One region of the Mucilaginibacter sp. P5_A6 genome, then DNA from elsewhere that is predicted to be linked to it. Evidence: riboswitches for the same ligand, from Rfam matches in the RefSeq annotation. Region 1 holds a riboswitch; each other region holds the start of a gene.
What was found. A riboswitch is a leader RNA that binds a small molecule or an ion and turns the genes downstream of it on or off. The one in region 1 is predicted to bind S-adenosylmethionine.
Positions count from the first base shown of each region.

Region 1 (8,184 bases):
TCCATAAAGCGCCGCCGCGTTTGGACCCTTGAGTACGCTTACAGATTCAATATCTTCGGAGTTAAGATCGGCTATGGCATTGGCAAAATCCCTTGAACCATTTGTACCCAGGAACTGGGAGTTATCTACAATAGTACCATCTACCACAAATAATGGCTGATTGTTACCGGCTATAGAGGTTTCGCCACGAATTATAATGCGGGATGATCCCATATCACCCTGGCTGTTGGTAACCTGTACACCTGCAATTTTACCTGCCAGCGCGTTTACCAGGTTGGTCTCCTTGGCCTCAGAGATGTCCTTTGATTTTAATCCCTGAACAGAATAGCCCAGTGATTTCTTGTCTTTAGAAATATTAAGCGCCGTGATTACTACCTCGTTAAGTGAATTAGGAGCATCCTGTAATATGATCTGTAAATTGGTTTCATTTTGCCTTACCGTTATCTCCTGTGTTGCAAAACCTATATAGGTAATCTTCAATACATCGTTAACATTCGCTGAGATGTTGAACTTGCCATCAGCATTGGTTTGAGCACCGGTTGTGCTACCCTTAACAGAGATATTAACGCCAGGCAATGGCAGGCCATCGGATTTTGCGGTTACCACCCCGCTTATTTTAACAGATTGCGCCGCAACCGTTTGGATGAGAAAAAAGGGCAATAGGATTGCCAGTAAAAATCTGTAATTTTTTAACATGATGGTTAATGATTAATTAGTTTTTGTTGCCGGCACAGCAAAGCCAGTCAACAGCTTTTTTTGGGCAAAACAATCCCCGCTGGATACTTTATAGTGCCGGTAAATTCATTATTGATTGTGTTGGTTATAAGCAAAGGCAGCCAGCTGCAGCAGGCATGGGGCTAATAACCGTTGCCATTAAGTTAACAGCAACAACGCATACACTGCATATACAGGTAAACAGAGGCGGAGGAAAATGATACCAATTTGCTGGCAGGGAGTACGTTTTGGAAAGGTGTTCTTGTTGTTTTCATAACAATTTGATATATAGATGGTAACAGGGTCAGTTTAAATACGGAGTTAAAATCATTATTTAGCTTTAAGCCTTTATTTAGTTTACAGATGCAGTTTTATTGTTAACCAGCGCATCTACTGCTTTTAGCATCGATGCAAATTCCTGTGTATCATACAAACGGGTGAGGTAAACAATCTTCCCATCTTTATCGATAACTACATTACGGGTTACCCCGCTTTTTTTATTGGCAAAACGACCGAAAATATTAGCCCCCGGATCAAGCGCCAATGGATAGCTGATCTTCATTTCCTGTTGAAAGTGCTGCACCTTTTCAAGGGGTTCATCGCGGTCTACCCCTATCAGGATCAGACCATTGCCTTTGTAGGCTTGCCATACTTCCTTTTCAAGACGAGGCATTTCCTGGCGGCATACACTGCACCAGCTGGCGGTAAACTGCAGGATAACCACTTTGCCACGCAACTCTTTTAAGGACGTTTTGCTGCCATCGGCCAATACAAGCTCAAAATCGGCAGGGGCCTGGTCGCCAACTTTTACAATATAGCCACGGTCAACAGATGCACTATCGGCTGGTTTTGCCGTTTGTGCGCCGGCAAACAGTGCGCTTATTAAAAACGAGCAGGTAATTAGTAAATGTTTAATATTCATAGTTGTAAATTTTAATGCCTATTTTATGCAGGCAGAAATTTTCAGAAATTTAATTAAACAGGAAATTTTGGAGAGAAAGGCACAACGATCAGCCATAAGCTGCGCAATAATTTGCGGATATTATCTTTTCCGCTTTTTACGGCGGACAGGAATTAGCACCTTTATAACAATGGGCTTACAGGTTGCTAAGACATCATCGGGCCTTTCCCTCAGTCTTTCTTGATAATTAAATTAAAGAACTTATTTCGCCTGCAAATGTAGAATATATTCTACTAAATACATAGACATTGTATAATTTAATTGTCATTTATTTGCAACACTGGCACCAGCCTGTAGTATCTCGGTATTTTGCGTCCCTTCAATACCTTATTAAATCCCTCCGGAGGCCGCGTTATGAACCTGCCACGCTCCTTTTAAGCTCCTTTCAACCACCATTCGGACTCCGCGATAATTATTAGATTTTAGGATAAATTTTAACAAACTATATACTACTATTAATGTACTATTATTGAGGAATGTTGTACTATTATTGAGGAATGTGCAAAAAGCAACTAAGTAAATAGAATTGGAAACGGGAAACAAAATAGACAGCGGATCCGGCGGCGTTTTTCGGATGCCGGGCGCCCCTCCCAGCTACTGGCTTACGCGCTTTGTCATCCTCCGGCTGCTGGGGGTGGTGTATGCTGTTGCCTTCCTGGTGGCCATCAACCAGGTAGTACCTTTGATCGGTTCTCATGGGCTCCTTCCCCTGGAAATTTACCTGAAGCAGGTGAGCGCCGCCCTGGGCTCGGCGGGGGCGGGGTTTGTGCGGCTGCCGTCGATCTTCTGGCTCTGGCATTCTGATGCCGCGCTTTTAACTGCCGCCTGGATCGGGTTTGTGCTGTCATGCGTAGTAGTGGCGGGCTACGCCAATGCGCCGCTGCTTGCGGTACTCTGGTTTCTGTACATGTCGTTTGTTCACCTGGGGCAGGATTGGTATGGATACGGCTGGGAGATCCAGCTTAACGAAACCGGCTTTCTGGCTATCTTCCTCTGCCCGCTCCTCAGCCTGCGCCCGTTTCCGCGGTATGCGCCTCCCCTGCCCATTATCATTTTATTTCGCTGGCTCACCTTCCGCATTATGCTGGGTTCGGGGTTGATCAAATACCGCGGGGATGAAATATGGCGTAACGGCACTGCCCTTTACTACCATTTCGAAACACAGCCTATTCCCGGGCCGCTGAGCCGGTGGTTTCATTTTCTGCCGCGGATAATGCTCAAGACCGGCATCTGGTTCAATTGGCTTGGCGAGCTGATAGCACCATGGTTCGTATTCGGGCCAAAGGTTGTGCGTCATGTTGCGGGGGCGGTGATCGTGTTATTCCAGGTTAGCATTATACTCAGCGGCAATCTTTCTTTTTTAAACTGGCTTACCATTATTCCGGCTTTGGCCTGTTTGGACGACAGCTTCTGGGCCAGGGTTCTTCCCCGCACACTGGTTCGTAAGGCGGAAGCTGCGGCCGGGGGCGCCGAAGAATCCAAACCTATGCTCATCACCTCCTGGGTAGTTGCCGGCTTAATTGCAATCCTGAGCATCCAGCCTGCAATGAACCTGCTGTCCCCGGGGCAGGTTATGAACTCCTCCTTCGACCCGCTGGATCTGGTAAATACCTATGGCGCATTCGGCTCTGTGGGGCGGGAACGCTTGAACGTAGTATTTGAGGGAACGATGGACCAGGTACCCGACAAAGCCAGCTGGAAACCCTACATCTACAAAGGCCTGCCGGTGCTGCTTAACAAGCCGTCGCCGCAAATAGCGCCCTACCAGTTACGTTTAGACTGGCAAATGTGGTTCGCCGCCATGTCTTCTCCCGATCAATATCCATGGACCTATAACCTGGTGTGGAAGCTCCTTCATAACGATCCCGGTGCTATAAGTTTGTTTGCCGGCAATCCCCTCCCCACCGGGCCGCCGCGGTATATCCGGGCAGTGCTATATCGTTATACATTCGCAAAGCCAGGCAATCCCCAGGGCCTTTGGTGGAATCGCGAACAGATCAGCATTTGGATTTCGCCAACCTCAACAAATGATCCACGCCTGGTGGAATATGTGAAAGGTATGGGATGGATGCCGTGAATTGATGGATAGAAGAACAAGCGTGGACAATCATTTTATCGAACTGTTTTCACCTGCAGTAACGCAACAAAAGATCGACTATATTCATCAAAATCCCGTTAGGGCAGGATTAGTATACCGCACCGACGATTACATCTATTCAAGCGCATCTAATTATGCCGGTATTGATGGATTAGTTGATGTCGATTGTTTGTTTTAGTTATTCTGTAGTCGGAGACTACAGGCATAGTGGTTCGGAGACTTCGAACAGCGAAGAAATATTAAGTTGTGAGGGCAAGAAATATTTTGCATTTAAGATTTAATCCTTACTTTGCAAAACCAGAAACCTTAGATCCGGCATGGACACACAAAACCCTCTATTCAGCCCTCAACGTGAAAAAGCAGGCTCCGAAACAAAGGCTAAATACGCCTACCAATATCATTGGGCGCTTTACAGAGCAATTCAAGAACACACGAAAAAAAATGAGTATGCGGTATTTGTTGAACTTCAAGAAGACGTGGTTATGTGTGATTCATTAGATGCCACGAAAGCAAAATTTGAATTCAATCAAGTTAAAACCAATAATGCGAAGTTCACGAAAAATGTTCTAATTAGGCAAAAAAATGGTAGTTCCCCTCTAGGGAAATTGATAAGTAGTGCAGCCAATAAAGTATATGCTGACAAGGTATCAGAACTGAATTTTGTTGCTGTATCTGGATTCGGAATCACTTTAAAAAAACCAGGAGTCACTCTAAAGAAAATTACCGTTCCAGATATTGATGATACTGATTTATCACATTTAACGCTTGCGATCAAAAAAGAACTTAGTGTTACTCCATTACCGACAAACCTTCAGTTCATCATTCCTGATTTATCGAATACCAACTTTCAAAATGACGTAATCGCAGAAATCTCTAAACTCATAAGTCTCTTATTTCCGGGCTCAAACTATAATTCTGTTGATATTTATCGAACACTAATTGACGAAGTTAACAGGAAAGGCGAGGTTTCTTATGATTTTACTAAATGGGATGAAGTATTCAAAAATAAAGCCCTTACATGCTCAACTGTTGCGAAAGTTATAAATGAATTTACAAATCTAAAAGACCAGGCAAAAATTGAAGCCAGTTTTTACGCATATATGCAAGATTTAAATTTGAATACATTGCAAAGTATGAGTTTCAAAAGAAGTTTTGATCGTTATAGACAAATGCGAATAGGCACTAAGACTGTAACTCAACTCGACGTTTCCAAGGAAATTAATCTTCAGATATCAACAAATTTAGTTTCGGACCTTTCCGATGTAGAAAAATTTATAAACGAGGTTTATGTTGCATTAGATAGTAAAATAAAGGCAAATTTTATTTCTGACCAAGATGCAAAAGCCGCAATAATTTGTGAACTGATTATAGGAAATCATGGCCAAGGACAATTTTAAACTACTTATCCGCAATCTAAGAATAGGCAATAATGCAAAGCTTAAAATTCAAACAACTGCTACTGATATCAAATTCAACCGGGTCGGCAAATATGTTCGACTTCCAAAAAGATTTGACGATCATAACGGCGGACGACAATAATTACGGCAAAAGTACGCTTGGAAAGCTTCTTTACTGGTCATTTGGTTGCGATCCCGATTTTGATACGAAGTGGGGTAACCTTGATTGCAAAACGATTATCAGGTTTTCGATAGGTGATAGCCAATATGAAATTATGCGATATAAAAGCATGATTTGCATTAATTTGGATAACAACATCAGCTTTTACCCTAAAATAACGGGGGATTACAGTACCAAAATTGGTCAAATCTTAGGATTCCATGCGTTAATGCCTAAAAGAGATACTGTAATATTAGAAACACCTCCTCCAGCTTATTTTTTTGTTCCATTTTATATTGATCAAAAGAAAAGTTGGGCCGCGGCCTGGGAGGGATTTGGCAGCTTAGCGCAGTATCAGGGCTGGAAATCAACAATAATTAAATATCACATAGGCCTATTACCAAAAGAACACTTTGATTTAGAGCTATCAAAAAGCCTTAAGAAGCAAGAAAAAGAAGCGTTAGATATAGCAATTGAAAAACTAGATGTGACGCTGGAAATTGTTTCTCAATATATCTCTGAACCAAGTGCCACCATTGATCAAAACAAATAGCAAAAATCACAGCTGAAATACGAGAAGATCTTAAAAAGCTTTCAGATTTCCAAGAAAAAACGCTCGATGAGGTAACCAAGTTAGAAGGCGATCGTTCATTTTTGTTTCACCAAAAAACAATATCTGAAAGAATTATTGAAGATTTGGAAAAAGACTATCAATTTGCCGTCGAACATTTCGCCAGCGATGCTATCGAATGCCCGTTATGCGGTACGCAACATGAAAATTCAGTTGTGAACCGTGCCTCAATACTTACAGATAAACAACAAGCTGAATCACAATTAGGTGAAATATCCCGGGCTTTAAGTGACACCGAAGCCAAACTTGAAGCAGTAAAAATAAAGCTTGATAAAACAAGATCAGATATTGACGTAATACACGACAAATACTTGATAAACGAGACGGACCAAAAAATTAGCTTAAATGAAATCATCGAGAATGTGGCTGGAAATTCTATTAAAGAAAGCGTTAAAAATTCTAAATCTGAAAAATTGGTTGCATCCAAATCTCTCGAAAATGAAATAAAACAAATAACCTCTGATCAAAAAAATCTCTTGACAGAAGAACAAAAAAACCGTATCAATGATCTTTTCTTATCAACTTTTACTTCTTATATTGAATTGCTTGATGCGGAGGATATCAACACATCGGCTGTTACGTCCCCAATGGACTATAATAAAATCATTAGAGAGGGTGGTGCAGCAGAAGGTAGTCGCGGTATTCTTGCTTATTATCTTACTATCCATACGATGATTGAACAGTCAGGAAATGACATTATAACACCAATTTTAATTGATACCCCAAATCAGCAAGAACAGTCAGGAACAAACTATGACAAAATATTGCAACTAATTAAAAAGAAAGTTTCCTCGGACTCTCAAATAATTTTATGTGCATTACAAAACGAAAAGTTAGATATTTTAAAAGAGGATGCAAATATTATTCATTTAAATCAGAACAAGCTTTTAGATCCAGACAAATACGAAGAAATAAAGAAGGAATTTGACATTTATAAACTGGACGGACTCGGCGATTATGAGTAAATTGAGTTACTTATAATTATAAACTTAATGTAGTGCTTAAACCTAATTATGAAGAAAATTACAGAACTGGATTTTGGGTTTAACGATGTAGTCAACTACAAAAAACCAGGATATAAACCAATTTTAGATCGTTTCAGCCTGTGGTCGGTATTTTCAAGCTGACCGAGAATTCGGAGTATTCCCCCCCGAGCCGTTGTTGGAGTTGTCTCCAACAACTTTGTTACCGGAGGCATTTTTGTTAAACAGTAAAGCCCGACGACTATTAACTGATGTCGATAGTAGTAAAGTTTATAGCATATGCGAAGATCGGCTCGGCTTCTGCGACATTATAACGGGTAACGAGTTCGTTGGAGACAACTCCAACAAAGTGCGGGAAAGGATGAGGAACACCAACAAGGGCACAGTAGGTGTAGATGAATAAATCACCCAACTAATCTGCCTATATTTAGTCAACGAAATACTTATTGAATATTTTTTCAGATCAATGGGGCATTTCCTGTAAGTATTTTTATAAAACAGTGATAGAAAATGCTTATCAAGTGATGATAGGAGGTACACTTGATGGATGTTGGCAGGAAAAACTGATGCCGAGTTGACGTCAGTTTTGCTCAAATTAAGACACCCGCGAGGGTTTAATTTAAATAAACAATTTACCGCGAAGCCGATTCCAGCTTATGAAAAACATCAGCGAAACTCTGCCCATTAATATCACAGCGGATCAAATCTCGCGCTGACCAGTTTAGTCATGTAATCCCGGTGTTCTCTTTCACACTGATAAATAAAGTTTCTGTGATGTCCAAACAAAGACAGTTGAAAAAAAAGAAATAAGAAAAGATAAGCACTGCTTGTTCAGGCGTCCATGCCTGAACTTAACAAAAGCACTCGTGCAAGTTTACATCGGTTTGCCGTCACACGTATCGACTTAACCGGGCGGAGTTCGTTGCAAATTTGAGAAAATTTCCGTGAAATATTTTTTTTTAAAAATCAATTGCATATTATTCATAATAGTTGTATCTTGGAATGCCATGCAATTCAATGACTTGCATGGCCAAACCAAAACATATCACGTTTATGAAAAGATATTACCTATATCTTATTGTTTTTTTAGTTTCCATTTGTAACACCGTTTTTTCACAGACACCCGTGCCGGTGACTACCGCTCCCGTTACAACGCCCGCGACTGTCACGCCTGCTGCAGGTGCCCCCACTACAACGCCTACGGTTGCCGCTCCTGTTACAACGCCTGCTGCTGTCAATA
Region 1 covers NZ_JBFUKZ010000012.1:47,140-55,323, reverse strand. Annotated here, with positions in the region: gene AC1DO4_RS14415 (SusC/RagA family TonB-linked outer membrane protein) at 1-696, opposite strand, end outside; gene AC1DO4_RS14410 (hypothetical protein) at 723-935, shown strand; gene AC1DO4_RS14405 (TlpA family protein disulfide reductase) at 1,067-1,636, opposite strand; SAM riboswitch class I at 1,754-1,865, opposite strand; gene AC1DO4_RS14400 (hypothetical protein) at 2,163-2,372, opposite strand; gene AC1DO4_RS14395 (lipase maturation factor family protein) at 2,442-3,752, shown strand; gene AC1DO4_RS14390 (hypothetical protein) at 3,757-3,951, shown strand; gene AC1DO4_RS14385 (DUF4297 domain-containing protein) at 4,091-5,170, shown strand; gene AC1DO4_RS14380 (hypothetical protein) at 5,203-5,883, shown strand; gene AC1DO4_RS14375 (hypothetical protein) at 6,027-6,926, shown strand; gene AC1DO4_RS14370 (hypothetical protein) at 7,998-8,184, shown strand, end outside.

Region 2 (8,184 bases), on a different contig from region 1:
GCGTTGCCAAAAAGCTCCTGCGCTATTCGGTAAAGGGCAAGTTCAATTTCATGTGGAAAGCGCTGATCGGGCATGTTTTTGCTAAACTTCACCTTAATGTGAGTGTTTTGCTCAACCTTACTGCTCAGGGCTTCAACAGCCACAAGTAATCCATAATCGGTAAGTACAGGAGGCAAAACATTGTGAATAATATTGCGAATCTCCTGAATGCATTCATCAGTAAGCCTGCGGGTATCGGCCAGCAGGGGCTGGGTTGTTTCACTGATGCAGTTTTTATCAAGCCGGTGCAAATTAAGTTTTATAGCCGATAAAACCTGCCCTACACTATCGTGCAAATCCTCGGCCAGGCGTTTGCGTTCGCTTTCCTGGGTTTCAAAAACAGCAGCCATCAGGTCGCTTTGCCTTGCATCATGCAAGGCTCGCAATTCAAGCTGGTTCTTTATCATTTTACGCTGATAAATAATCACGAAGAAAAACAGGCAGGTAATCAATACAACCACTACAAGCGTACCGATTATTAATATCGGGATTAAGCCGTTTTCTGTGGTTGGCAAAGTAACCTTACCCACTATTAATACCGGGATCAGGTTGTTTTCTGTGGCTTGCAAAGTAATCCTATTGAAAATAATGTGTTGGCAATAACGTTGGTTATATTGTTAATGATGTAATAATTATGCTGATTTTGAACGGGTATTTGAGTAAATATCATGAATAGAAATATATTAACCGATGAATAAAACAGAACACCTGCATTTATCCAAAAAAGACCTTGCTTTTCAATATCTATAAACTTTAATGGGTTTAGTAATTTATAAAAATAAATAAGCGACAATATAATTAAAAATATACCTAATGATGTGTTTGAAACTGTAGGATACTCAAAGGGATCCCGATTAAAGCATATGATTAATATCACTATTACAGCAGCAAGAACAATGGTGGTATTTTTAAAAATAGCTTTAGTAAACAGATTATAATAAATTAGGGTATAGAAAATTAAAGATACCCATATATTAACATGAATAACCGGCATATTATTCTTGCTTCCCGCATTAGTTAATAACCACATTAACGGGTCAAAAAGCGATGCCACAAGAAAAAACAGCGCGGCAATTTTTAAAACCTTGTCAAGGTGCCTGTAATTATACATCGCCGCCAGCACCGGAAAAAAGCCAGAGATTCCTGAAATGAGTGCGAATCCATTGTCTACAGTCATAAACTTTCCTTGTTTGAATGCCTGATATACAAATTAGCTCCCGGAAAGTACGTTCTGGGGACAACCGGAAGAACCGGGACAAGGGTAGGACTGATTGCCAACCAGATTATCCGCTTTTGCTGCAGTTAGTTTAAATGTTTTTATTTCTGATGATACAGCAGCCACTTCTTTTTTTGCTTCACCAGGTAGCTGATCTTCACCTGTAGCCATAACGCCTGTTATAACAAAACGCTTTTCTCCTTCGGCGTTTGCAACAACTTTTATAAAGAAGTTTCCAACGGAAACCCAAAAATTTTGCCAGCCGCTAAGGCGCTGCTTGTTTGCATAATAAATACGGACGCCTAAACAGCCATTTTGCTGCAGTATGGTGTTTAATATCTTTTGTCCAAAAAATTGAGACACAATCCCATTAGGGTGTCTTTGTCTGTGGTTTTTTGTCCAGCTGGCTGCAAGTTCAAGGTCAATTGCGGCACCTTCTTCGCCGGTGATTGGGCTGGTATCCCTGGTTGTTTTTGTTTCCATGGTTGAATTTAATGAGGGTTAGGAATTAATTTGGATAAAACTAAGGTTAATAAGTTATTATTTCAACAGGGCAATATGCCTTAATCAAAATATAAACCTGGCTTTGATTTTGTAAGCTTCTCATTTACAATAAGTAATGTTTTTGATTGCTTGTTTCACCGGATATATATTGCGTATTTCTACGCAAGCGAAACTGTATTAGTACGTTGTGCAATCACACGCTATAAAACAGTAGTAGCCACCTTGATTAAAAAGGCTGCTTTCATCTTGGGGCTCGTGCTTTATGACCAACAAAAAGTTGAAATCATTATAGAAACAGGAAAAGCATCTATGTACAAACAAAAACGATGCTCTTATTTAAGAACATCGTTTTTTGTTTACACAGATATTTAATAACCGATTAAAAAATCGCTTCCGCTATCCTTTTAGTCGGCCCGGCATTGCTCATGGTATAAAAGTGCAGTACGGGTACGCCAAATGCCATCAGCTCGCGGCATTGGTTTATCATCCACTCCACGCCGATATCCTTTACATCCTTTTCAGACATGCAGCCATTAACCGCGTCGCACAAGTCTTCGGGCATATCAATATGGAAAGTTTTGGCCAGGTTAATCAGCTGCTTTGATGTGGTAACCGGTTTTAAGCCCGGTATAATAGGCACGGTAATGCCATTAGCCCGGCAGTTATTTACAAAATCGAAATACTTCTGGTTATCAAAAAACATCTGGGTTACTATAAAATTGGCGCCCATATCCACCTTTTGTTTCAGGTATTTAAAGTCGGTTTTAAGGTTTGGTGCTTCAAAATGCTTTTCAGGATAACCGGCAATACCGATGCAGAAATTGGTTTTCAGGCTCGCGTCATTATGCTCGTGGAGGTAAATACCATTGTTCATATTTACCACCTGTTGCAATAGATCAGTAGCGTAGTTGTGTCCGTTTGGAGTTGGCACAAAAGAGGCATCACCACGGCGGGCATCACCACGAAGTACGAGTACATTTTCGATCCCTAAAAACTGTAGGTCGACTAAGCCATTCTCAGTTTCGTCCCTGGTAAAACCTCCACACAACAAATGCGGTACGGTATCAACCTTATATTTATTCATGATAGCTGCGCAAATAGCAATGGTGCCGGGGCGTTTGCGGTAGCTTAGCTTCTCCAGCAGACCATTATCATGCTGTTTATATATATAATCCTCGCGCAGCGAAGTAACATCAATAAACGGAGGCTTAAATTCCATCAAAGGGTCGATGGCATCGTAGATTCCTTGAATGCTTTGACCTTTTAGTGGAGGGATAAGTTCGAAAGAGAATAGTGTTTTGCCTTTTGCGTTAGCAATATGGTCCGTTATCTTCATTGTTAATTATGGTGCGGGTTTCTTATTATATCCGTCATTGCTTCGTACCTCGCAATGACGGTTTGTTGTGTGTTATTATCAATAGTTTATATTTGGACCAAGCCAGCGTTCTACTGTTTCAATATCCATATTCTTACGTACAGCATAATCTTCAATCTGATCCTTACTGATTTTTCCTAATCCAAAATACCTGGCCTGCGGATGCGCGAAGTAGAACCCGCTTACTGCCGCTGCCGGGGTCATGGCCAGGCTTTCGGTCAGGTACATTTTAGCATTATCCTCGGCCTTTAACAATTCAAATAAGGTTGTCTTCTCCGTATGATCCGGGCAGGCGGGATAGCCTGGTGCAGGGCGGATGCCCTGATATTCTTCCTTGATCAGTTCGTCGGCACTTAGTTGCTCGCCTTTGCTGTAACCCCAATATTCCTTGCGCACCAGCTCATGCATTTTCTCGGCAAAGGCTTCGGCAAGGCGGTCTGCAAGTGCTTTGGCCATAATGCTGTTGTAATCGTCATGGTCGGCTTCAAATTCTGCTACCAGTTCATCGCAGCCTATACCCGTAGTCACGGCAAATCCTCCAAAATAATCGGGCACACCGCTCTCTTTTGGTGCGATAAAATCTGACAGAGCATAGTAAGGATCGCCTTTAACCTTTTCGGCCTGCTGACGAAGCGTATGGATGCGAGTTAATAAAGTAGTACGGCTTTCATCTGTATACAGTTCAATATCATCACCAACACTATTGGCCGGCCAAAAACCAATCACACCATTGGCGTGTAATAGTTTCTGATCTACAATTTTCTTTAACAGCTCCTGTGCATCATCAAAAAGCTTTTTAGCTTCATCGCCCACAAACTTATCAGCAAATATTTTGGGGTAGCTGCCGCGTAGTTCCCAGGTATGGAAAAACGGTGTCCAATCAATATAGGGAACAAGCTCTTCCAGCGGGTACGATTCAAATACTTTAGTGCCGGTAAAGGTTGGCTTTGGCGCAACATCACCGTCAAGGCTGATCTGGAAACGGGCCTGCCTCGCCTGCCCGATAGTTACAAAACGTTTATCCGACTTTTTATTCAAATGCGCTTCGCGCGATTTGGCATATTCTTCCTTAATGTTTCGGATATAAGCATCTCTGCCCTCGCGATTCATCAGGCTACTGCAAACGGTAACGCTACGTGATGCATCCAATACGTGGATGGCAGCACCCGAGTAATGAGGATCAACCTTAACTGCCGCATGGATGCGCGAGGTGGTAGCCCCGCCTATGATGAGCGGAATAGTAAAACCTTCACGTTCCATTTCCTTGGCAAAATGCACCATTTCATCCAATGAAGGGGTGATCAGTCCGCTCAGGCCGATAATGTCTACGTTTTGTTTTTTTGCTTCCTCGATGATCCTTTGTGCCGGTACCATTACGCCCAGGTCAATTACCTCGAAGTTGTTACAGGCCAAAACTACGCCTACTATATTTTTACCAATATCGTGCACATCGCCCTTTACGGTGGCCATCAATATTTTACCGGCATTGGCACGGCTGCCGCTGGAGTCTTCTCCGGCATCAATAACCCTTTGTTTTTCAAGCTCGATAAATGGCAGTAGGTAAGCCACCGCCTTTTTCATTACCCGGGCTGATTTTACCACCTGTGGCAAAAACATTTTGCCGGCGCCAAACAAATCGCCTACTATGTTCATGCCATCCATCAATGGGCCCTCAATAACCTCCAAAGGTTTATCATAAGCCAGGCGCGCTTCTTCCACATCATTATCCAGGTACTCAATAATGCCCTTCACAAGCGCGTGCGATAAACGCTCCTGTACAGTTCCCTTGCGCCATTCTTCATCGCGCACTACCTCTTTACCTTTGCTTTTAATGGTATCGGCATATTCTACCAGGCGCTCGGTGGAATCATCTCTGCGATTAAGTAATACATCTTCTACCAGTTCGAGCAGGGTTTTATCTATTTCTTCATAAACTTCCAGCATCCCCGCATTCACAATTCCCATATCCATACCTGCTTTAATGGCATGGTACAGGAATGCCGAGTGCATTGCCTCGCGCACTACATTGTTTCCTCTAAACGAGAAGGAAATATTACTAACCCCACCGCTTACTTTGGCGTGTGGAAGGTTCTGTTTAATCCAACGCGTGGCTTCAATAAAATCAACCGCGTAGTTATTGTGTTCTTCCAGGCCGGTTGCAACAGTTAATATATTAGGGTCGAAAATAATATCCTGCGGAGGGAAACCAACCACGTTAACCAATATATCATAGGAGCGTTTACAAATCTCGGTACGGCGCTGTAATGAATCGGCCTGCCCGGTTTCGTCAAAGGCCATCACTACTGTGGCAGCGCCATAGCTTAATATTTTGCGGGCATATTCAATAAACTTTTCTTCGCCTTCTTTTAGGGAGATAGAGTTTACAATACCCTTACCCTGGATGCATTTTAACCCAGCTTCGATAACCGTCCATTTGGATGAATCGATCATGATAGGCAGTTTGGCAATATCAGGTTCGGAGGCCACCAGGTTCAGGAATTTTACCATTACCGCTTCCGAATCAATCATACCCTCATCCATATTGATATCGATTACCTGGGCACCACCCTCCACCTGTTGCAAGGCAACGGCTAATGCGGCTTCATAATCCTCGGCTAAAATAAGTTTCGAGAACTTTGGCGACCCTGTGATATTGGTACGTTCGCCCACATTCACAAAAATACTTTCGGGCTTTATGGTAACTGCTTCTAAACCACTCAGGCGCAAATCGGGTTCAACTTCAGGAATTCTTCTTGGTGGATATTTTGCAGCTCGTTCGGCAATACACTTAATATGCTCTGGCGTGGTGCCACAACAGCCCCCCACAATATTAACCAGCCCGGCTTTAATAAAATCATCAAGCTGGTGCGCTGTTTCATGCGCGGTTTCGTCATACTGGCCAAACTCATTTGGCAAGCCCGCATTGGGATAGGCCGAAATAAATACGTCAGCTTTTTCAGAAAGCTCGGCCAGGTGCGGACGCATTTCTTTAGCACCCAAAGCGCAGTTTAACCCCACCGAAAGCAGGTTGGCATGGCGTATCGAGTTCCAGAAAGCTTCAACAGTTTGCCCCGATAAAGTACGACCTGACGCATCGGTTATAGTCCCCGAGATCATAACTGGCAAATGCTTACCCGATTCATTTGCATAACGATTTATTGCAAACAACGCGGCTTTGGCGTTAAGGGTATCAAATATGGTTTCAACCAATAACAGGTCCGATCCCCCATCAACCAAACCTCGAACCTGGTCGTAATACGCGTTAGCCAGGTCATCAAAAGTAACAGCACGATAACCCGGATCGTTAACATCGGGCGATAAGGACGCGGTACGGTTAGTTGGTCCAACAGCACCGGCAACAAAACGCGGTTTTGATGGATTTTTTTTAGTGTATTCGTTGGCTACTTCGCGGGCAAGGCGAGCGCCCTCGTAGCTCAGCTCATAAGCCAGTTCTTCCAGCTTATAATCGGCAAGCGAAATTATTTGCGTACTAAAGGTATTGGTCTCGATGATATCCGCGCCGGCATCCAAATATTCGGCATGAATTGCCTTTATGATATCTGGGCGTGTGATGTTCAGCAGGTCATTATTTCCCTGAAGATCGCTGATATGATCTTTAAACCTCTCCCCACGAAAATCCCGCTCGGCAAGCTGGTACCGCTGTATCATGGTACCCATAGCCCCGTCAATTATAAGGATTCGTTTTTCTAATTCTTTTCTAATGTCCATTTTGGTATCAAGTAGCGAGTATCAAGTATCAAGTACGGGAAATTCCGGTGCTTGATTTTTAAATTAGGCCATAGCACAAAACAAAAATGTCTTGATACCTGATACTAACTACTTGATACTTAAAAAAGCTTACATCGAAAAGTCGGGTGTTATATTGACTTTCGCTTATCTTTCCCAGGGCCGTATGGCTGGCTGAGTAGAATGTAGCACCTTGTGAAGCACAGGTTGCTAAGACATCGCAGGGTCTAATCCCTCCGTCTTTCTCCATAAGCAATGCAAAGGTGCATAATAAAGCGGTAAAATGCAATAGTTGTTTAACCCTTCAATCTGTATGCTGCGTAAATTTATGTGTACAAAAAAAGCCGCCTTTTGCAGGCAGCTTTTAATAACAGATGTTTTGCGGGGTTATTATCTTCTTCTGCCAAATAAACGCAGTATCATCAGGAAAAGGTTGATAAAATCAAGGTATAGCGTTAAGCCCCCTAAAAGTGCCATTTTACCGGCCGAAGCATTGCCATACTCAAGGCCTGCGCCAATGCGCTTTAGCTTTTGAACATCATAAGCGGTTAAGCCTACAAAAACGGCTATACCAATGTAGCTAATAATGTATTCCAGTTGGGTACTATGCATAAACATATTAAATAATGATGCAACGATAATGCCCACCAGCCCCATAATCATTATTGAACCGAAATTTGTAAGGTCCGTTTTAGTAGTATAACCAGCAACTGCCATAATGCCAAATACAACAGATGTGGTAATAAACACGCCGAGCACGGAACTTGCTGTATAAATTATAAGGATATAACTTAAACTAATGCCCATTACTGCCGAAAAAGCAATAAACAGCAACGCAGCTACCCCGTAAGATAAGCGGTTGAAGCCAAATGAAATAATTAGCACAAAAGCCAGCGGAGCAAACATAACAATAGTACCTAAGCCGGTATTGCGGCCTGTGGCCGGGTCTCTGAGCATTTCATATAATGCCTGGTTATGAGAAAACATGAATGCGCAAAAGGCCGAAAGGCCTAAAGCCACAAACATCCATAAAAATACATTGGCTATAAATTTACGGGATGCATCTTGTTCTGTTAATTGTATTACGTTTTTGTAAACGTATTCAGGATCTTTAGTTTCCATTTTTTTTATAAATAAATCTTATACGAATTTAGGAATAATAAGTGAATATATTGTGAAGGAAGGATGCAAGTGGTTTGCAGCAGGTGGCTGTTTTTTTTAGTTTGCGGACTGCTTACTACATTAAGCTGAAAGCGACGCATCACAACCAAAGTTATCAGCCCTTCTTTTGTCTTGATACTAA
Region 2 covers NZ_JBFUKZ010000002.1:367,580-375,763, forward strand. Annotated here, with positions in the region: gene AC1DO4_RS03610 (sensor histidine kinase) at 1-608, opposite strand, end outside; gene AC1DO4_RS03615 (hypothetical protein) at 584-1,216, opposite strand; gene AC1DO4_RS03620 (hypothetical protein) at 1,250-1,738, opposite strand; gene metF (methylenetetrahydrofolate reductase [NAD(P)H]) at 2,139-3,095, opposite strand; gene metH (methionine synthase) at 3,174-6,863, opposite strand; SAM riboswitch class I at 7,026-7,136, opposite strand; gene AC1DO4_RS03635 (Bax inhibitor-1/YccA family protein) at 7,272-8,003, opposite strand.
Region 2: it holds a riboswitch for S-adenosylmethionine, as region 1 does, so the genes downstream of both, metH (methionine synthase) here and AC1DO4_RS14405 (TlpA family protein disulfide reductase) in region 1, are expected to answer to the same signal.

Region 3 (8,184 bases), on a different contig from region 1:
ACATGCCCTCTTTTACTTCAATTCTTAATTGGTGTGTATTAAAAACATGAGCGTAGGGCTGTACGCTTTTTGTTAAGAATACACTGCCTCCAATTACACTGTGGTGCCCCAATTACAGTTCGGCCGCCTAAAATGGTGCTGCGGGCATAAATGACTACGTTATCCTCAACCGTAGGGTGCCGTTTTGTTTCGGACAATTCCTTACTTACCTGCGCAGCACCTAATGTTACTCCTTGATATATAGTGACATGTTTTCCAATAACACTGGTTGCACCAATAACTATCCCGGTACCATGATCAATACAAAAAGGCACGTCAATTTTAGCTTTAGGATGAATGTCAACTCCGGTTTTACCATGTGCATGCTCAGACAATATCCTGGGTAAAATAGGTATTGCCAACCGGGTAAGTTGATGTGCTATGCGGTAAACTGCGATGGCGTAAAAACCAGGGTAAGATACAATTACCTCATGCACGCTCGTGGCCGCAGGATCTTTTTCATAGATCACCGAGGCATCCTGTCGCAGATCCTGGTAAATTTCATTCAACGAATCGTAGAACGAAATTACGGCCTGCTCAATATCAAGATCTTTTGGATCAAGATAACTTAACAATATATTCTCCAGATCTATCTGGTTCTTTTTAAGATGACCGCCATAAATTGATAGTTTATTTGCATGGTTATTAGGAAACAGAAATTCAAAAAGGTCGGATAGCCAACCAACACATTGCCTGATTTTGGGTGTCGCCTCCCATTCAGCTTTATGTGTTTGGTAAAGCGATTCTATGAAGCTGTCGAATTTATCGTCTTTCATGTTGTAGCCTATCTTTTAAGATTGTGTAGCGTATTCACCAACAGATCAATTTCGGCGCAGGTATTATAAAATGCCAGTGATGGCCTTACCGTGCTTTCTACGCCAAAGCGCCGCAATATAGGCTGGGCACAATGGTGGCCCGAGCGTACGGCTATACCTTGCTGGTTTAATGCTGCTCCTACATCTTCAGTTTTATATCCATCAAGCACAAATGATAAAACGCTGGCTTTATCTGGCGCCGTGCCTATCAGGCGCAATCCCCTTACCTCTTTTAATAATTTGGTTGCATAACCTAACAGGTAATGCTCGTATTGGGCTATAAGGGGCATACCTAAACGGCTTACATAATCAATCGCTGCACCCAAACCGACCGCGTCGGCAATGTTACCGGTGCCTGCTTCAAATCTACCGGGTGCATCATGGTATTGGGTGTACTCAAAAGTTACATCGTTAATCATATTGCCGCCTCCCTGCCAGGGTTGGGTTTCATTTAACAGGTCTTCCTTACCATAAAGCACACCAATGCCCGTAGGCCCGAAAACTTTATGGCCCGAGAATACGAACCAGTCAGCATTTAAAGCCCTTACATCTACAGGCATGTGCGAAACAGATTGCGCACCATCTACCAATACTTTAGCACCTGCCAAATGGGCCAAATGAACAATTTGTGCAGCGGGCGTAACCGTACCCAAAGCATTGGATACTTGTGTAAACGAAACCAGTTTGGTTTTGGGTCCAAGGAGTTTAACATATTCATCTATCAATACCTGTCCATCATCATCAACAGGAACTACTTTTATTTTTAAACCCTTTCTTGCAGCAAGTTGCTGCCAGGGAACAATATTGGCATGGTGTTCCAGGTGGCTCACAATAATCTCGTCATCCGCGTGCAGGTTTTGCTCGCCCCAACTTTTGGCTACCAGGTTAATGGCTTCGGTTGCACCGCGTACAAAGATGATCTCGTTTATGGAGCCGGCATTTAAAAAGGTTTGTACCTTTTTGCGTGCCCCTTCATAAGCATCGGTGGCTCTTGCCGCCAGTTCATGCGCTGCGCGGTGGATGTTGGAGTTTTCGTGCTCATAAAAGTAGCTGATGCGGTCAATTACCTGTTTTGGCTTTTGGGTAGTAGCCGCATTGTCCAGCCATATGAGCGATTTACCATTCACCTGTTCCTGCAATATGGGAAAATCACGCCTTACCAGGTTTACATCAAACGGAGAACTGATAATATTGCTGATGCCTGCCTGCTTAACTTTTTCCTGATCTGATTTTACCGCAGGTAATCCATGCTTAACTGATAAAAAATAAAAGGGAATTTCGGTGGCTGCAGGTGCACCGGCAAATGATAAAGTGTTTGAAGGACCCGATGTATTAATGTTGCTCAATATTTTCTTCAGATCGATATCAAAAGCCTGGTCCTGCTGGTATGGCAGCTGGAACAGGCTTTCAGGAACAGGTGATAACTGCTCAACCGGGAAGCTTTGCTTTAAAGGTACATCAGGTATAAGATCAGTTTTCACCAGGTAAGAGTTGTAACTAAAACCAGGTTGCGCAGGCAATTGCTCTCCAAACGCAGTGGAGGTACTACCAGGAAAAGGCGCCGACGGATTAGGATGATTGCTTAAATTAGGATCCGCAAAGCTGGTTTGCGGATCTTTTAGGTTAATAGCATTATTCTGGTTAATGGCAGATGGCGAAATACCACCACCCCCGATTGTACTTGAAGGAATGGATTGTACGGGAGTATTTACCTGCTGCAATGAGGTAAATGAGCCTGCATCGGCTATATTGCCCGGTAATAAAAAAGGTTCAGAAGCCCGTTGAACGGGCAATTGGTTTACAAAGCCGCCTGGTCCCGATTTAAAGAACTGGTTGGCCAGTTGCTCCAGTTCCTGCAGGTTGGGTAAGTTATCCGGATTAATATTTGTACTCATGGTAATTGCCTAAATCAACATCCTCTAAAACTGCAATAGCATCATCAACCAATACGGCTAAAGAACAATAAAGCGAAACCAGGTATGAGGCAATAGCTTTATTATTGATACCCATAAAGCGTACAGATAAACCCGGTGACTGCTCGCCCGGTAGACCAGGTTGGAACAAGCCAACAACACCCTGGCGGCTTTCGCCTGTCCTTAGTAGAATGATCTTTGATTTGTTATTTACGATGGGCAGTTTATCAGATGGGATAAGCGGGATCCCTCTCCAGGTAATAAACTGCGACCCGAACAGTGAAATCGTAGGCGGTGGTACGCCGCGTCGGGTACATTCGCGACCGAAGGCAGCTATAGCCAGCGGATGCAGCAGGAAAAAGCCAGGTTCTTTCCAAACTTTAGTGATCAGTTCATCCAGGTCATCCGGGGTGGGAGGGCCCAGCCTGGGTTTAATTTTTTGTGATGGGGCGATACTGCTCAGTAGCCCATATTCAGGATTGTTAATGAGCTCGCTTTCCTGCCTTTCCTTAACGATTTCGATAGTAAGGCGGAGTTGTTCACTGATCTGGTTGTAAGGCTTGCTGTACAGATCGGATACGCGGGTGTGTACGTCCAATACCGTATTTACTGCGCTCAGGTTATACTCTCTGGGATTTTCCTCGTAGTCTACAAAGGTTGACGGCAGTTCACGTTCATCGCGCGAAGAGCAATCAACTTCTACATTATTAGCGTCTACAACTTTGTTTAAACGGTATACGCCAGATTCAACCGGGATCCAATTGAGTAAATGAGTTAACCAGCGTGGCGTAATGGTTGATAACTGTGGAACGGTACGGGTTGCTACCGCTAACTGCCTGGCGGCTACATCGCCAAGAGCTGTTTGTTTTGATTTTTGATCTGGCATTTTGGATAATAGACTAAGTGTATTAAGAAATTATTTTATGGTGCTGCTTTAAATTACAATAACCTGTTCGCAATGATAAGAAATAATATATATTAAATCTATAGAATTTATAGAATTAATATATATTTGCAGTATCACATTCTTTTTTACTTATCCAGAAAGACAGAGTGAAAGGCCCGATGATGTCTTGGCAACCTATACAATACCTTGTGTTGTAAAAGGTGCTAATTCCTGCTCCTGTAAAGGGAGAGAGATAAGATGCTACAGGTTTATAAATATCTCCACAGCTCTTTTCCGGGTAGTTGTTGTCATTGTTACTCTTGGCTAAGGACGCCGACAGATTTTATATTATCTTAATTAGACATCAACAGGCCGCGATAGCTTATATCCAACCACCCGTTTTTTCAAAACAATGGAAACGAACTGCCGGTATTGTATCAAAAACAGGTTTTATTTTTGTATTCCTGTTTTATCGCGGATATCACTATGGCCGCCTTTACGCGGCCGGGAAAACCTTTAAGCTGCCGCTTGATAACGGCGTGCAACATTTTATCGGTTTTTATAACGTAAGCGAGTTTAGGCTTAATAACAGGCTTTCGTCCTGTGCGCCCGACGATACCGTATGCTGGCAGAACGTAATATTTGAAAAGTTTAATACCATCAGCATCAGGGTAGCTAAGCAGTTTCAACTAAACACGCAAAACAAAATCCGCACTACCGAATATTATGGTAACGTTGGCAGGCTATTTTACGGATATGAGGCAGATACGGTTAAGCATGTTATTACACTGAAAAACCGGTCCGATACAACGGAGAAAATTGTGCTTAACTATACTGTACCATTCCCCGGCAGATTTATTATAAAAGGAGTAGACCGTAAGAATGATTCGATATATGTTGTGCTTAACAAGATTGATAAGCAATACCCGCTTGCTGCAAAAAGAACTACTGGTGATAATGAATAGCGACAAATGATTGGCTGGAACAGGTTCCCGTCCCGTTTAAGAGGCACCCAGTAAAAGGTATCAAATATTTCAGAACATTCTTTGTAGCAAAACCACGCTCGTGTTAACTTTTTTAATAAAATAAACATTTGTAAGAATTCCTGGGAAAGATGGACAAATATTGCCAATATGTTGATATTTATAATTAATTTGAGACACGGTATCAATGGTTAAAATTTATTTTATAAGCAATGAATCCCCATTGCCCAACGTTGATTTTTTAAATTATCTCAATTCATTTCCTTTAGATATAAAAAGCAAAATTTTAAGATTTAGCAGATGGCAGGATGCTCAGGCATCTCTTCTGGGCAAAGCTCTATTGAAAAAAGGATTGGATGATTTCAATTTAGATTCCAATCTGTCAAAATTAAAATATACAAATTATGGCAGACCCTACATCGAAGGTGTTTTAGATTTTAATATCTCCCATTCGGTTAATTACGTTGTTTGTGCATTTTCTACAATTGGTAGGATTGGTGTTGATATAGAGGAGGTTAAGGAGGTTTCTGTCGGTGAATTTAAAAATCAGTTTCTTGAAGAGGAATGGAACGCCATTATTAACTCTGAAAATATTTATCACTCATTTTATACTTACTGGACAGCCAAAGAGGCTATAATTAAAGCAGATGGGAAAGGGCTTAGTATTCCGCTGAATAACATTTTACTTAAAGATGGGAAATCGCTATTGGAAAAAACCTTATGGCATTATCGGGCTATTGCATTGGCTGACAATTATATAATGCACATTGCATCTGATTATCAATTGCTGAATATAAATTCTATTGGATTAGAATGGAAAGACATCGTGAATGTAAAATCTTGAATCAACCTTAAACAGATTAGTATCAATTACACATTACAGGATTTAAGGGTAAGCTAAAGCCAAAGATGCTTCCTTTTCCTGGTTCACTTTCTATTGTAAAATTTCCATTATGTTTTTTGATGATCTCGGATGCGATATAAAGTCCAAGGCCAACGCCCTGGTAAAGCATTGATGTTTTACTTACCCGGTAAAAGCGCTGAAATAATTGACCTATGTCCTCTTTTGCGATGCCTATTCCAAAATCCTCCACATTTATTACAATGTGCCCCAAAGCTACTTTCGCCTTTACAATTACTTTATTTGCATCAGGAGAATATTTTATCGCGTTATTAAGAAGATTAATCAAAACCTGTTCTATCTTAAATTGATCACCTGTGTAGTGTATATCAATTGAGTTTTCAAGCAGGATTTCATGTTTATTAGAGATTTGTTGTACGCTGGATATACTATTAGCAAGTGCATCTGAAAAACTAAATTCTGATATATTCAAATCTATTTGCCCGGAGTTGATCCTGGTAACATCTAATAAATCCTCTATTAATCTTTCCAGGCGTTTAATGCTATTGTTGGCATTTAAAATAAATGCATAAGTTTTATGAGTTTTGTTTGTCGTTTTTTCGAGGAGCTGATTAATGGCTTTAATATTGGTTAATGGCGTTTTAAATTCATGACTTACCATATTAAAGAACTCATCTTTCTTTGCTTCGGCGGCCGCGCGTCGTTCTTTTTCCTGCTTTTGAACCAATAATTCTCTGTTGGCTATAACTAATTCTGCGGCTCGTTTTTCTTTCTCTTCATCCTGAAAGTCGAGTTCTTTAAGTGCTATAATCAATTCAGCGGCACGTTTTTCTTTCTCTTCATCCCGAAAATCGAGTTCAATGTTGGCTAATATCAATTCAGCCGCCCTTTTTCCTTTTTCCTTATTTTGAAATACGAGCTCCTTGTTAGCTATGATTAATTCTGTTGCCCGTTTTTCTTTTTCCTTATTTTGAAATACCAGTTCGGCATTGGCAATTATTAACTCAGCTGCTCGTTTTTCCTTTTCTAAATTTTGGAATATTAGCTCTGTGTTTGCTATTATCAATTCAGCTGCACGCTTTTCTTTTTCCTGGTTTTGAAATATTAGCTCTGTATTCGCTAATATCAGCTCCGCAGCCCGTTTTTCTTTTTCTTCGTTTTGTAAACTGAGCTGGGCATAGGCAATAATTAATTCTGCCGCGCGCCTTTCCTTCTCTTCATTTTGAGAATCAAGCTCTTTATTTACTTCAATTAACGCTGCGGCAAGCTTTAGTTTTTCTTCGTTTTGAAAATCAAGCTCAATGTTTGCAATAATTAACTCTGCTGCGCGCTTTCCTTTTTCTTTATTTTGAAAAAGTAGTTGGGTGTTTGCAATGCTTAATTCGGCAGCAAGCTTTTCTTTTTCCTGATTTTGGATGATGAGCTCTTTGTTTGCAATACTTAATTGATCGGATAGATTCATTTTATCTTTTTCCATAATATGGCTTTACAACCAATTTGGGGGGTATATCGTAACTGTCCGATACAAATTATAACAAACTGATTGTGAATTGCTAAGCTTGAAAAAACCGGATCACTACAATAGTACATAATAAAAATGTACTATCGGCATGATAAAGCCTTAATAGGTTAAAAAGTTACCCCGATAGCCCTCTTAGTTCTGCCTTGATTTCTATTTCTTCAATTACTAATTAAAAACCCGAACCTTAAACGAAAATCGCCGTTTAATTTACTTAATCCCCCTACGCTAATTAAGTAATAATCCTGTCGGATTAAATATCATTTTTTCAGAAAAAATTTCATTAATGGATGATAATGTAAATAAAGAAAAACCCGAAGTAAGACTCAGAGCTTTCAGGGCAATTGATGAGCCCGAAACTTGCGAGCTATTTATTGAAGGCCACACTAATGTTTTAACCAGCATTGGCGTTACAAAGGTTACATCCTCTAAAAATGAATGGTCGGCAAACCCCGGCGCTTTTGTAATAATCGTTGAATCAATGGATGGAAAAAAGGTTTACGGAGGCGCGAGGGTTCACGTTGCAGGAGGATCGCAGCCATTACCCATTGAGCAGGCAACTGGTGGAATGGACGCACGGGTATTTGGCCTGGTTAATAATTTTGCACAACATGGTACCGGAGAAATTTGTGGTTTGTGGAATTCGCAGGAACTTTCAGGATATGGTATAGGAACCCCATTATTGATACGTGCAGGCATTGCAATTTCATCTCAAATAGGGCTAAAATCACTTTTTGCATTATGTGCTCCTTATACCGTAAAACCCGTAGTCAATTGCGGTATGGTACTCGTAGCTGGGATTGGTGATAAAGGAACTTTTTACTACCCGAAGATTGACCTTATCGCCACAGCTATGATTTTAAAAGATGTTTTATCTTTAGAAAAAGCCGGGGAAGAGGATAAACTTGCAATGCTTGCAATGCGGTCTTCCCCAAATTCTTTAAGGATAGACGAATTAAAGCAAAAAGAAATAACAATTAATTTTAGGCTTCAAATTCCTAACCTTCATCAATGGGATTTATCTCAAACTATAGCATCAGCCCAAAAGAATTTTCTGAAAAGGAAAGTAGAAAGAAAAGAACCGGAGTTTTTTTAAATTTTATTTTATTTGTTTTTAAAGGTTAACTAATTCCTGTCTACTTCGTATAGATGGTTAATAATCTTAAC
Region 3 covers NZ_JBFUKZ010000006.1:57,025-65,208, reverse strand. Annotated here, with positions in the region: gene AC1DO4_RS08085 (serine acetyltransferase domain-containing protein) at 39-815, opposite strand; gene AC1DO4_RS08080 (family 2A encapsulin nanocompartment cargo protein cysteine desulfurase) at 824-2,749, opposite strand; gene AC1DO4_RS08075 (family 2A encapsulin nanocompartment shell protein) at 2,733-3,653, opposite strand; SAM riboswitch class I at 3,801-3,913, shown strand; gene AC1DO4_RS08070 (hypothetical protein) at 3,974-4,618, shown strand; gene AC1DO4_RS08065 (4'-phosphopantetheinyl transferase family protein) at 4,824-5,480, shown strand; gene AC1DO4_RS08060 (sensor histidine kinase) at 5,503-6,975, opposite strand; gene AC1DO4_RS08055 (hypothetical protein) at 7,304-8,113, shown strand.
Region 3: it holds a riboswitch for S-adenosylmethionine, as region 1 does, so the genes downstream of both, AC1DO4_RS08070 (hypothetical protein) here and AC1DO4_RS14405 (TlpA family protein disulfide reductase) in region 1, are expected to answer to the same signal.

Region 4 (8,184 bases), on a different contig from region 1:
AAAATTCTGCCGGTAATGTGCGCTTTTTATGCGGGTCTTTTATAGCGAATTTTACTATTTCGATGTTTAAATTTTTAGTTTTGATGATATCATATAATCCCTGCCCAACTACTCCAAATCCAAATAATCCAATACTTAACTTTTTACTCATTACGCTGTACGTTGCAATTCTATAATTTTTCCTTTTACATCGGTTTTAAAAAACGATGTGATAATATTTGTCAATGCTTCTGTTTCAATTAAAAATCCATCGTGGCCATAAAACGAATCCAGTTCGGCAAAGGCCGATTTAGGAATATGCCTGAACAGGTATTCCTGCTCCTCAATGGGAAATAACACATCTGATTTTATGCCGATAACCAGTGTACGCGCTTTGATAAGGCTTAGCGCCTTTTCAACACCATTACGGCCACGGCCCACATTATGCGAATCCATAACTTTGGTTAAATACCAGTAGCTATACGCATTAAAGCGGTTTACTAACTTTTGGCCCTGATAAGCCTGGTAGGTAGAGGCCTTAAAATCATCTGTTTTGGCATCCGTTTCTTCCTGTTGAGTTATGCCATATGTTTTATAAGTACGGTAGGAGAGCAGGGCAATGCTGCGCGCGGCTTTCAAACCATTGAGGCCACCATCAACAGTGTTATTATGAAAAGTAGGATCGGCACTTAATGCCAAACGCTGTGATTCGTTAAATGCTACTCCCCACGGAGAATGGCGGGCATTGGTTGCTATCAGTATCAAATTTTTAATCCGCTCGGGCTCAATAATTCCCCATTCAATAGCTTGCTGGCCGCCTAATGAGCCACCAATAAGGATATGGATATTACCTATCCCCAAATGATCTGCCAAAAGCTGATGTGCTTTTATAATATCCCTGATAGTAAACTGCGGAAAAGCCTGTAAATAAGGCTGCCCGTTTGCCGGGTTAATACTTAAAGGGTTGGTTGTGCCATAAGGCGAACCCAGGATATTGGCGCATACTATAAAATGCTCTTCGGCATTAAATTTATTACCTGTGCCTACAAAACCTTTCCACCAATCATAAACATCCGAATTAGCGGTTAGGGCATGGCATACCCATACCACATTATCTTTTGCTTTGTTAAGCCTGCCATAAGTATGAAAGCCTATCTCCAGTTCATGTAATTCCTCACCGGATTCAAGGCCGAATGGTTGAGTGTACTTAAATATTTCTGTGTTCATTCTTTTGTCTTGTTATCGCGGGTGCAGCTGATTTTATTGTCAGCCGCAGCCCATAACAACTTTACTATATCACTTAAAAAAAACTATACTATACTAATTGGGCCGATGCCCTTTTTATTTTGGCAAATGCCTGTTCAAAATCTGCTTTAATATCATCAATATGCTCAATACCCACAGCAACGCGTAACGAATTAGGCCTTACACCTGCCGATAACTGTTCCTCATCAGAAAGCTGCTGATGCGTAGTTGCCGATGGCTGAATGATCAATGTTTTTGCGTCGCCAACATTAGCTAAATGACTTACCAGTTTAAGATTATCAATTAGTTTACCGGCATCTTCTTTATCACCGTCTATCTCAAAGGATAACACCGCTCCAAAACCATTTTTAAGGTATTTTTTAGCCAGTTCATGGTAGGGCGATGATTCCAGTCCCGGATAGTTAACTGTTGCTACCTGGGGATGCTGGTCGAGCCATTTGGCAAGCTCCAGTGTGTTATCTACATGGCGCTGTACACGCAATGAAAGGGTTTCTAATCCCTGGATATTCAACCATGAATTAAATGGTGATTGCGAAGGGCCAAAATCTCTAAGGCCTTCCACACGGGCACGTATTATAAACTGAATGTTACCAAACGGGCCGCCAATGCCAAATACATCGGCAAATACCAAACCGTGGTAACCTTCAGACGGCTCTGTAAACTGCGGAAACTTGCCATTGGCCCAGTTATAAGTACCGCCATCAACTATTGCACCGCCAATGCTGGTTCCATGACCACCTATCCATTTGGTGGTTGATTGTACCACCACACTTGCGCCATGCTCCAACGGGCGAAACAGATACCCGCCTGCTCCAAAAGTATTATCAACTATTAAAGGCAGATCGTGCTTTTTAGCGAGAGCGCCTACCTTATCAAAATCGGCAATGGTAAAGCCGGGGTTACCTATGGTTTCCAGGAAGATGGCTTTGGTTTTACCATCGATGAGGGCTTCAATACTTTCGGCAGTATCATCTTTGGCAAAACGCGCCTCGATGCCTAAGCGCTTAAAGGCTACCTTAAACTGGTTATAAGTACCGCCATATAAAAATGGCGAGGTAACAAAGTTGTCGCCAACCTGTAATATATTATTTAATGCAATGAATTGTGCTGCCTGGCCCGATGCCGTAGCTAATCCTGCAATACCACCCTCTAAAGCCGCTATACGTTTTTCAAACACATCGGTAGTGGGGTTCATTAATCGGGTATAAATGTTGCCAAACTCCTTTAAGGCGAACAGGTTTGCACCATGCTCGGCGCTTTTAAATACGTAAGATGTAGTTTGGTAAAGCGGTACGGCGCGCGCACCTGTAGTTGGGTCAACTTCCTGGCCAGCGTGTAGTTGTAAGGTTTCGAATTTTAAGGCAGACATAGTTTTAAGTTTTTGAAGGTTATAATTAAATTTTTGATGTTTGAATGGATTTTAGCAAGCTGATAAATTGTTTACCAGTTTTACAACACGTATATTTTCAGGGATTGAAAAAGAAACGCATTAAAGCATCAACAGCAGCAACACATACAAATACCGCTATTTAAGCTAATAGGTTGTATGTTACCGTTTTGGGTATTAAAAATGTTGCCTGTAGTAATTTTAATTAAACTTTTCATGGTTATAAATTTATATTCCCCGGTGTTATTTGCCGGGACAGGAATTGGCACCTTCTTCAAAATTGAAGGGTTGCCAGCGGGTCATTGAGCCTGATCTCTCGCCGCTTCTTTATAAATCAATACCCGAACTATGCGGAGAATTGATCGACTATAGTGGTATCGCTACCAAATAATGTTCCAAAGATAAGCGGATATTTATTTAAATACCAAATTAAATTTTTATTTAGATTAAAGACTGCTGGGCAAAGGAGCAAGAACACATGGCATTTCTGTCCTTGCTCCTCCGTCTTTTCATCCTTTATCCATTCAAAGCCTGCTCCAAATCGGCCACTAAATCATCAATATGTTCCAGCCCAACCGATACCCGTAATAAGTTAAACGGTGTTTTAGTATCGGGGCCTTCCATGGTTGCACGGTGCTCTATCAAACTTTCCACACCGCCAAGGCTGGTTGCCCTGGTAAATATTTTTAGCTTGTTGATGATGTTGTGGGTATCGTTTTCATCGCCCTTAACTATAAAGGATAGCATTCCACCAAAGGCAAGCATTTGGTCTTTAGCAATTTCATGCTGCGGATGCGATGTTAAACCGGGATATAAAACCTTTTCTACTTTGGGGTGATACTCTAGAAATTCAGCTAATAACTGCGCATTGTTTACATGTGCTTTAACACGGTATGGCAGGGTTTTAATGCTGCGCACCAGCCAAAAGCAGTCGGTTGGAGAGGGGATAGCACCACCCATTTCCTGCACCTGGCGTATTTTTGCCCACCAATCGCTTTTTTCGGCGGTAATTAACGCTCCGCCCATCAGGTCGCTATGCCCGCCAAAGTATTTTGTTGCCGAATGCATTACCATATCGGCACCTAAGGCTAATGGCTGCTGGCATATCGGTGTTGCGAATGTATTGTCAACAACAACTTTGAGGTTTTTTGCTTTCGCGATAGCTGCCACCTTTTTAACATCAGTAATTTTGAGCAGCGGATTTGACGGTGTTTCTATCCAGATTACACCGGTTTCGGGCTTAATGTGCTGCAATAATACTTCACTATCGTTAACATCAATAAAATCGAAAGTTAATATACCGGCAAACAGGTTTTTAAGCTGGTTGCGCAGGCCGTGATACATATCATCGGGACAAATAATATGGGTACCCGGTTTAAGTGATTGAAATACGGCCATGCCAGCGGCATTGCCTGATGAAAATGAAGCAGCATCAACACCACCTTCTAATTGGGCTATCACATTCTCCAGTAACGAGCGGTTGGGGTTTGATGACCGGCTATAGATATGCCCTCCCGGAAAGTCGCCATCCATACCACGCTCAAACGTGGTAGACATAACAATAGGCTGTATCACAGCTCTTGATGATCCATCAATATGGTTACCCGCGTGTATGGCTATAGTTTCAGTTTTCATTTTGTATATGGTATAAATCAAAGTAAATAAGATTATTTGTGATTTACTGTAGCGACAGGCGTAAATATCACGTAATTATTAAAAAACACCTATGAAAAACCTGTACCTGCTTACCATTATCATTGTACTAACGGCCTCAGGCTGCCAAAAAGAAAACATTGCCAAACAAAGCGAATATGATACCAGTTATAAAGCGTGGTTAAGCTTTAAAAGCAGTGCAAAAAATTCCTATTCGTACACCACAAGTTTTGGCTCGTGGACAGGTTTTGGTGTTAGCATCAAAACAGGCGTTAGTAATGGCAAAGTTGTATCGCGCAATTACATCCGGATACAATCACGCAATGATGGTACTAACAAAACCGACACAGTTAAAACCTGGCATGAAGATGCCGCTACTATAAATACACATCCTAATGATGCCGGCATCGCCCTTACCATTGATGGCGTATACTTAAAAGCGCGCACCGAATGGCTTAAAGTTGATGCAAAAAGCAACGACATTATATTTGAAGCAAAAAACAATGGTTTAATATCAAACTGTGGTTATGTGCCTCATGGCTGCCAGGACGATTGCTTTAACGGAGTTACCATTACAACGATAACAGCCTTGTAAGCTAAAAGCCAAAAGCTCAAGGCATAAAGCTTTTTGAAATATGGCTATCTGTCTTAGGCTTCTTTCCGCTCATAATCTGATTGTCAAGAATGACTTGCGCTTTAAGCTTTCCGCCTTGAGCTTTCTGCTTTTTTAGTACATTTGTACAAAGTTTTTTTAATGGAGGCTGAAAATAATTTACAGTTATTATTACAAAATCCGGATCTGCCTGCTGATTTAAAGCACATTGCCGGGAAAGTACAACGCAGCGAACGGATAACCTTTGATGAAGGTGTTACATTATATGAACAGGGCGACCTGGGTTACCTGGGCGTTTTGGCCAACTACATCCGCGAAAAACGCCATGGCGATAAAACTTATTTCAATCGTAATTTCCATATAGAGCCTACCAATCTTTGTGTTTACGATTGTAAATTTTGTTCATACTCGCGCCTGCTGAAACAAAAGTCAGAGGGCTGGGAGTATACCATGGACGAGATGTTTAACATGGTTACCAAATACGATGATGAACCGGTAACCGAAGTTCATATTGTAGGCGGTGTATTGCCGCAATACGATGTGCCTTTTTACCAGGAACTTTTTAACAGAATCAGGGATCATCGTCCCGGGCTGCACATTAAAGCGCTGACACCTGTTGAATACCATTATATATTTAAGAAAGCTAAAATAGACTACGCAACGGGCATGCGCCTGATGTATGAGGCAGGCTTAGGTTCGATACCGGGCGGCGGCGCCGAGATCTTTCACCCGGAAGTTCGTGAACTGATTTCGAAAGATAAATGTACCGGCGACCAGTGGCTGGCTATCCATGAAGAATGGCATAAACTGGGAGGGCGCTCAAATGCTACTATGCTGTATGGTCATATCGAGAAATTCCATCACCGTGTTGACCATATGGAACAGTTACGGCAACTACAGGATAAAACAGGTGGTTTCCAAACGTTTATCCCTTTAAAATTCCGCAACCAGGATAACCAGATGTCGCACGTGCCCGAATCGAGCGTAATTGAGGATTTGCGAAATTATGCCATAGCCCGCATCTACCTGGATAATTTTGATCATATTAAAGCTTACTGGGCAATGATCAGCCGCACTACTGCGCAGCTTTCTCTTAATTTTGGTGTCGATGATATTGATGGCACCCTTGATGATACTACAAAGATTTACTCCATGGCAGGCGCCGAAGAGCAGCACCCCGGCATGAGCACCAAACAATTGGTGGAGCTGATAAAAAATGTAGGCAGGCACCCCATAGAGCGCGACACGCTTTATAATGTAGTTACCGATTACAAGGATTTTGAATTCCCGGAAACTCAGCCCAAGCCACAATACTACAAACTGCCGGTAATTAATTAGGTAAAAGCTGAAAGCCGAAGGCCCAAAGCAGAAAGCAGAAGGCAAAAAGCTTCAATTGATTAGAAAAGGGCTTTTTGCTTTAGGCCTTAAGCTTTTAGCTTAAAAAAAGAATGATAGAAAAAACTTTATATATAGTACGTCACGGCCAAACAGAGCTTAACCGGCAAGGAATTGTACAGGGCCGTGGTATGAACACCGATTTGAATGATGAGGGGCGCAAACAAGCCCGTCAGTTTTACGAGGCTTATAAAGATGTTGCTTTTGATAAAATCTATGTATCAGCGTTAAAGCGTACCCAGCAAAGCGTTCAATCCTTTATCGACCTTGGTATCCCGTACGAAAAGCTATCCGGTTTAGATGAGCTGGCCTGGGGTATCCATGAAGGGCAGCCAAGCACTATCGAAAACCGGTCGGTATTTTTACAGATCATGCGCGACTGGATGGATGGCCGTTTAGACAGTAAGTTTGAAGGCGGTGAAAGCCCCAATGAGGTAGCGGTACGCCAGCGGGAAGCTATGCAGCTTATTATGAGTCACCCTGAAGAAAAAACGGTACTGATTTGCATGCATGGTCGTGCCATGCGTTTATTGCTTTGTATTTTAACCGGCAAGCCATTAACCGAAATGGATTGCTTCCCTCACCAAAACCTGGTGCTGTACAAAGTTGCTTATGATGGCAGCACGTTCGCGATCATCGATTTTAATAATGCCGAACATTTAAAACATTCCTGAAAGCGTTTCTTGTGAAAAAGATCAGAATATCAGCAGTTAGCTATACCAATACCAAGCCCTTTATATACGGTTTACAACAAACAGGATTCATAGATAAAATAGAACTAAGTCTGGACATGCCCTCAGTCTGTGCCCAAAAACTCATAGATGATGTAGTGGATATCGGCCTCATCCCTGTGGCAGCTACCTTAAACCTGCCGCAATGGGAAATCGTATCCAACTATTGCATCGGTGCTGTAGGCGCCGTAAACTCGGTTTTTATTTTTAGTAATTGTGCTGTTGAGGATATCAAATATCTGCAGCTTGATCCTGAATCGCGATCATCAAATAATCTGGCCCTTGTGCTGCTCAAAAACTTTTGGAAGATTAACCCGGAGTTGGTTAATGACACACCCTGCTATGGTTTATCAACCGAAGCCAATACTGCTTTTGTTCAAATAGGCGACCGTACCTTTGGTAAAAAAGAAAAGTATAAATACGCATATGATCTTGCCGAAGAGTGGCAAAAGTTTACCGGCCTTCCATTTATGTTTGCCGGCTGGATAGCCAACAAACCCATCCCGCAGGAATTTATGGATGAGTTTAACGCCGCCCTCAAATACGGCCTCGACCATCGTCATGAACTATTCAAAGAAATCGCCATGCGCGATGATTTTGATATTATGGATTACCTGATGGTGAAGATAGATTTTGAATTAACCGAGGATAAGAAGAAGGCATTGTTTATGTTCCTGGATCTGATAACGCAATTGCAGGATTAGGCAGGATTTTTGTCTGAACCGGAATTTGTCAAATTTAGGAATTTACCGAATTTGCCTTTGAAGTTAAAATTCTATTAATTTGATGAATTCGACAAATTCCGGTTCAGAAATTTAATTGCAAGAATAAATCCTTCTTAATCCCTTAATCGTCTTAAAACATTATTCTGCAAATTTCATTGGTTATATTGAACAATTAAATCTGTTGTTAAATGAACCATACTCCATCATTAAAAAACCAGGCGGCGTTAATAACCGGTTCCGATAGCGGAATAGGTAAGGGTGTTGCCATAGCTTTGGCTGCTGCCGGCGCCAAAGTGTTAATCAATTACGCCCATAATCATGATGCTGCCGAAGAAGTAGTAAGCCAAATAAAAGCTGCCGGCGGTGAAGCCTTTGCTGTTCGGGCTGATGTAAGCCATGAAGAAGAAGTAAAAGCCATGTTTGCGCAAATGTTTG
Region 4 covers NZ_JBFUKZ010000019.1:49,028-57,211, reverse strand. Annotated here, with positions in the region: gene AC1DO4_RS18960 (homoserine dehydrogenase) at 1-151, opposite strand, end outside; gene AC1DO4_RS18955 (homoserine O-acetyltransferase family protein) at 151-1,206, opposite strand; gene AC1DO4_RS18950 (O-acetylhomoserine aminocarboxypropyltransferase/cysteine synthase family protein) at 1,295-2,614, opposite strand; SAM riboswitch class I at 2,858-2,968, opposite strand; gene AC1DO4_RS18945 (trans-sulfuration enzyme family protein) at 3,149-4,267, opposite strand; gene AC1DO4_RS18940 (hypothetical protein) at 4,359-4,880, shown strand; gene mqnE (aminofutalosine synthase MqnE) at 5,040-6,236, shown strand; gene AC1DO4_RS18930 (histidine phosphatase family protein) at 6,347-6,967, shown strand; gene AC1DO4_RS18925 (menaquinone biosynthetic enzyme MqnA/MqnD family protein) at 6,979-7,728, shown strand; gene AC1DO4_RS18920 (SDR family oxidoreductase) at 7,938-8,184, shown strand, end outside.
Region 4: it holds a riboswitch for S-adenosylmethionine, as region 1 does, so the genes downstream of both, AC1DO4_RS18950 (O-acetylhomoserine aminocarboxypropyltransferase/cysteine synthase family protein) here and AC1DO4_RS14405 (TlpA family protein disulfide reductase) in region 1, are expected to answer to the same signal.